2 regions of the Terrisporobacter hibernicus genome follow, and region 2 is predicted to be linked to the other one. Evidence: riboswitches for the same ligand, from Rfam matches in the RefSeq annotation. Region 2 holds a riboswitch; the other holds the start of a gene.

Region 1 (3,219 bases), 1.3 Mb from region 2:
ACGTATCCGTAAGCTGGGTCACAAGTCATTCCTAAGTGATGTTCTAAACCGATTTCCGCAGCATATTCTATTTGTCTTAATGATCCACCTTTTAAGTAAGCTATTGCAGCAGCAGCCATTGCACAAGCAACTCCTACTTCACCTTGACATCCAACTTCAGCACCTGAAACAGATCCGTTTCTCTTAACAAGAACACCAACTATACCTGCTACAGCTAAAGCTTCAACTAATTGCTCATCAGTGTATCCTTCATAGTCTTTCATTGCGAAGAATATTCCTGGTAAAACACCTGCAGAACCACATGTTGGAGCAGTTACTATAACGTATCCTGATGCATTTTGCTCTGAAGCAGCTAAAGCATAAGCATAAACTAATGTATTTAATTGCTTCTTAGCAAGATATTGCTTATAGAAATATCCAGCTTTTCTTTCTAGATTTAATTTACCTGGTATAACTTCTGTAGCTTTTAAACCGTCTTCTACTGATTTTTTCATAGCATCTTTAATAGTTACTAAGTAATCCATTATATCAGCATCGTCGTAAGTTTTTACGTAGTCTACGAAGTTTTTATTATTTTGGTTACACCAAGCTATTATTTCTTCCATAGTTGAATGAGGGTAAGTGTCGTTTCCACCTGCATTTCTCATTCCTTCTTCAGCTATTGTACCTCCACCAACAGAGTAGATAGTCCAATCTCCCATTACGTTTCCGTCTGCATCTATAGCTTCTAACATCATACCATTTGGATGATATGGTTTAACTATATCTTCTCTCCAAAGTATTTCAACTTCTTTTGGCTCAAGCGTTTTCTTGATTATATAATCAGTTAAATGCCCTTCTCCTGTTGCAGCTAAGCTTCCGTATAAGTGAGCTTTATAGCTAACAGCTTCTGGGTATTTGTTCTTAAATTGTTCAGCAGCTCTTTGTGGTCCCATTGTATGTGAGCTGGAAGGTCCATTACCTATTTTGTAAAGTTCTTTTAGTGATTCCATTTTGTTCCTCCTCGGGGATTTAGATATTCTTTTTATTTTAATAAGAAAACATATTCCCAATTAAAATTATATATTTCCAATAATAATAGTAATTTAAGAATTATTTACCTCTAAAAAATATTTTTATAAATATTAAATAACATATAAAACATTTTACCTAAAATGCGACAAAAAATCTAGATGTTGTTTGAGGTAATTTTTTACATTTTTATTGATTTTTTCATTTTTTTGTACTACTATTATTAATAATTTAAAAAAACTATCTTAACCTAGGGTAGAGGTGCAGTGGTTAAAAGTATTTGAAAGTAGTCGGCAGACGTTAATATTCAAAGAAAGGAACCATTGCCGAAAAGGTAATCTTGGCAAAGATTATTTTTGGGGTTATGCATAATATGTATAACACTGTCACTTATTTTTAAGTGGTGAGCTACAAGGTTTACTTTGACATGTCGTTTTAAACGTACAAAGTATACCTTTGTACGTTTTTTTATATATATAAATATAAAGCTCTCCCTTAAATTTTCTCTATGTTATTAATGTTAAATCTAAAATATATTACGGGGTGATTAAAAATGAAAAAAATTAATGTTGCTTTAGTTGGTGCCACTGGTATGGTGGGAAGAACTTTTATAAAAATTTTAGAAGAAAGAAATTTTCCAATAGATAATATCTATATGTTCTCTTCTGCAAAATCTGCAGGTACAACTGTTAAATTTGCAAACAAAGATGTGGTTGTAGAGGAATTAAATGAAAATTCTTTTGATAGAGATATACAAATAGCTCTATTTTCTGCTGGTGGAGGAATAAGCCAAAAATACGCACCAATAGCAGCTTCTAAAGGAGTAATTGTTGTTGATAATTCAAGCCAATGGAGAATGGATCCTAACGTTCCACTCGTTGTTCCAGAGGTTAACCCAGAAGCAGTAAAAAATCATAAGGGAATAATTGCAAACCCAAACTGCTCTACTATACAAGCTATGGTTCCTCTTAAACCATTACATGATAAATATGGTTTAAAAAGAGTTGTTTACTCAACTTACCAAGCCGTATCAGGTTCTGGAGTTAGAGGAGTTCAAGACTTGGAGGATGGAATCCATGGAAAACCAAACACTTTCTACCCTCATCCTATAGCCTTTAACTGTCTTCCTCATATAGATGTTTTCGAAGAAAACGGATATACAAAAGAAGAAATGAAAATGGTAAATGAAACTATGAAAATCTTAGAAGACTATAATATTAAAGTTACTGCTACTACTGTAAGGGTTCCAGTAAGAGGTGCTCACAGTGAGTCTATAAACTTAGAGTTTAATAAACCATTTGAGTTAGAAGACGTATTTAGTACTCTAAAAAATACTGAAGGTATAGTTATAGTTGATAATCCTGCTAACAACGAATATCCTCTAGCAGTTGATGCTGAGGGTCATGATGAGGTTTACGTAGGAAGAATCAGAAGAGACTTCAGTGTGGATAATGGTGTTAATATGTGGGTTGTTGCTGACAACATAAGAAAAGGGGCTGCTACTAATGCAGTTCAAATAGCTGAATTATTATTAAAATATGATTTAGTATAAAAATGAACTTTAATAAATATTAATTAATAGAGATTAAATTTAAGGTAAAAAGGAGAGGTTTGTTTATGATTTTTAAAGGTTCTGCAGTTGCTTTAGTTACGCCATTTGATGAAAATGGAAAGGTTAATGTTAAAAAGATAAAAGAATTAGTGGATTTTCAAATTGAAAATGGCACTGATGCTATAGTTGCTTGTGGTACTACTGGTGAAGCCAGCACTATGAATGACGAAGAACATTTATTAGCAATCAAAACTATTGTTGATGCTGTTGATAAAAGGGTTCCTGTAATAGCTGGCACAGGTGGAAATGACACTGCTCACTCTATCTATATGAGTCAAGAAGCTGAAAAATTAGGTGCAGATGCTCTTTTAATTATAACTCCTTACTATAACAAGGCTAATAAATCAGGACTTAGAAAACACTTTGTATCTATTGCAAATAGTGTTAAACTTCCTATAATTTTATACAATGTTCCTTCACGTACAAAGGTTAATATCCCTCCTTCACTTGTTGCTGATTTAGCTAAAAATGTGGATAACATTGTAGCTCTTAAAGAAGCTTGTGGAGATTTAGCTCAAGTAGCTGAAGTTTGCAGGTTAGTTCCAGAAGGCTTCGCTGTGTATTCTGGTAACGATGACTCCATACTACCCCTACTT
Region 2 (3,219 bases):
TTACCTACGATTATAGCACTTTCATTTCTCCATAGTATAAAAATATCTTCATTAGTATTTTTTAAAAAATATTCTTCCATAGCCAAGTTAAAGTAAGCATTTGTACTAGTATTATTGATTAACAGCATAGTCTATTCCTCCATAAATTTTGTAATCAGACACTTTACTAATATTCAACAAAATGTGAGTATTTCCTTTAATAAATATGAATAATTAAAGAATTTGTCGCAATTTTCATAATCATAGTGAATGAAAATTGAAGGAATTATTTCAAAAAAAAAGAAGATAGTAATAATCAGTATGTAGGGGGGATAAGATGAAAAAGATAATTTATATTATTATTTGTATAACCTTTTGTAGCTTAGTAGGATGTAAAAACATTAATACTGAAAAGACTATAGATGCTTTTAATGATGAAAAACTTAAGATATATTCAGCAAAAGACTCGCAAAAAGTAAAAGAGCTATTAAAATCTTATGGAGGCTCTAAAAATCTAACAGTTGAAAAAGCTAAAAAAAATAATATTGTAGTTATTGAAGACGAACAAATAGTAGCAAATGAAAAGATATGGAATGATTTTTATAAAAATAGTAAAAAGAAAAAAGAAGATAGGGTATTAATAGTTCAATACACTGAACAAGACGACCCAATACTGACTTACTTATCATGCAAAGACAATAAATTCTTTATGATTGAAGATGACTCGAGAGATCAATATAGAGATGATAAAGAAGAAGATTATTTTGAATATAGCTTTAAATATTTAAAATTATTTGAAGAAAATAATAAAACTTATGTATACTTGTTAGATGATGAAAAAATAACCTTAGATGAGCTTAATTATTCTCTATTAAGTTCAAATATATCAGATTGGATACCTTATGGTTTTGTGTTTTATTATATTAATTCATAGATTATTAGACTAAAGTAAATATAATTTTGATAAATTAGAACAAAATATATTGTATTTGTAAAGCATATATTATATACTATTAAAAACAAGTGAATATATAGGTAGAGGCGCAATATTTATAAGTATTAATAATGAGGTAGCACGATGACTTATTAAAAAAGGAAATATTGCCGAAGTGTATAACTGAGGCTTTAAGGTTATATCGCTGGGTGTATATAAAATATATATACAACTGTCACTAATTTTAGTGTTGAGCTATCATTGAGAAGAACTAATAATATTTTTAGTGTGTAATTTTAACCTTGATGAAGCCATCAAGGTTTTTTTATTGCAAAAAATTATAATTTTTATTAAAAAATATTGATTTTTAACTACTTAATGGAATAATGAATTTGTTCTAAAAGACATTATTAACATGAGCAAAGACAATTTGTATTAAAATGACAAAACCCTGAAATATTCACAACTATCACATAGGGGGAAGAAAAATGAAAAAAAGAAATGTAAGATTATTATTAATGACAACAATATTGATTTTAATATCAAATGTAACAAGTTTTGCAGCAGAACAAGATATGGCTGTAATAAATGCACAAAAGTATGGAATATTAACATTATTGCCACCACTTGTAGCTATTATTCTAGCTTTTATAACTAAGAATGTTATAGTATCTTTGGTTATTGGAGTGATGTCAGGTGGTTTTTTATTAAACCTAAATGGTATTAATGTTTTTTCAGCACTATTTAATTCATTTTTAGATTTAATTGATAGAGCTGTTGGGGCATTAGCAGACCCATGGAATGCAGGAATTATACTTCAAGTTTTAGCAATAGGTGGAGTAATCAACTTAGTTGCTAAAATGGGTGGAGCAAAAGCAATAGCTGAGTCATTAGCTAAAAAGGCAAAAAGTGCAAAAAGTGCTCAACTTATAACATGGGCAGCCGGGCTTTTAGTATTCTTTGACGACTATGCAAATTCTTTAATAATAGGTCCTATGATGAGACCAGTTACAGATAAAATGAAAGTTTCAAGAGAAAGGCTTGCTTTTGTAATTGATGCTACAGCTGCACCAGTTGCAGGAATAGCAATAATTTCAACTTGGATAGGTTTAGAAGTAGGCCTAATTGGAGATGGATTTAAGGCTATAGGAGTAAATGCAAATGCATTTAGTATATTTTTAAGTACATTACCATATAGATTTTATAATATATTGATTCTTGGATTTATAGTTATAACAGCAGTACTATTAAAAGAATTCGGGCCAATGAGAGAAGCAGAGCTAAAAGCTAGAAGAGGAAATACAAATTTAGTTTCTAGTAAAGATATAGATGAAAAAATAAGTAATGAACATAGTGATTTAGAGCCCCTTCCGGGAGTTAAATTAAACATATGGAATGCTATAATACCAATAGGAATACTAATAGTTGGATCATTATTTGCATTTTACTACAGTGGTTATAGCACAATAATGAGTGGAAATGATGCAAGTTTAATTCAAATATTTAATAACTCACCACTATCATTTGTAGCAATTAGAGAAGCATTTTCTAATGCAGATGCATCAGTAGCTTTATTCCAATCTGCTTTATTTGCAGGAATAGTTGCTATAGCAATGGGTGTAGGTAAAAAAATATTTACTGTATCACAAGGATTAGATATATGGGTAGATGGAATGAAAACTTTAGTTATAACTTGTGTAATACTAATATGTGCATGGTCACTTTCATCAGTAATAAAAGAACTTGGAACAGCTAGATACTTGATACAATTATTATCAGGTTCTGTACCGGCTTTTTTATTACCAAGTATAATATTTGTACTAGGTGGAATAATTTCATTTGCTACAGGTACATCTTATGGAACAATGGGTATACTTATGCCACTAACTATACCGCTAGCTCATTCTATAAGTCCTGATATGTCTTATATAATAGTTTGTGTAAGTGCAGTTCTTACAGGTTCTATATTTGGAGACCACTGCTCACCAATATCAGATACAACAATACTTTCATCAATGGGTGCTGGATGCAATCATATAGACCATGTTAGAACACAAATGCCATATGCTTTATTTGTTGGAAGTATAGCAATACTATTTGGGTATATACCAGCAGGAATGGGACTTCCAATTTATTTAATAATGCCTTTAGCATTTGTAGCTATGTTTATAGGAATACAGATACTTGGAAAAAGTGTAGATATAGATGAAAAAGAAGAAAGTTTAATAGCTTAATTTATTATAAAAATCTCTTTAAATTGTTAGATAAAATAATTTGAAGAGATTTTTTTTATTTAATTAATACAC

The links. A riboswitch is a leader RNA that binds a small molecule or an ion and turns the genes downstream of it on or off. The one in region 2 is predicted to bind lysine.
Region 1: another riboswitch for lysine. It lies ahead of JW646_RS07435 (aspartate-semialdehyde dehydrogenase); the one in region 2 lies ahead of JW646_RS00925 (Na+/H+ antiporter NhaC family protein).

Annotation. Positions count from the first base shown of each region.
Region 1 is NZ_CP081135.1:1,542,188-1,545,406, forward strand. It holds gene JW646_RS07430 (L-serine ammonia-lyase, iron-sulfur-dependent, subunit alpha) at 1-992, opposite strand, end outside; lysine riboswitch at 1,260-1,430, shown strand; gene JW646_RS07435 (aspartate-semialdehyde dehydrogenase) at 1,565-2,563, shown strand; gene dapA (4-hydroxy-tetrahydrodipicolinate synthase) at 2,629-3,219, shown strand, end outside.
Region 2 is NZ_CP081135.1:193,683-196,901, reverse strand. It holds gene JW646_RS00935 (lipoate--protein ligase) at 1-128, opposite strand, end outside; gene JW646_RS00930 (DUF4362 domain-containing protein) at 317-913, shown strand; lysine riboswitch at 1,008-1,179, shown strand; gene JW646_RS00925 (Na+/H+ antiporter NhaC family protein) at 1,402-3,147, shown strand.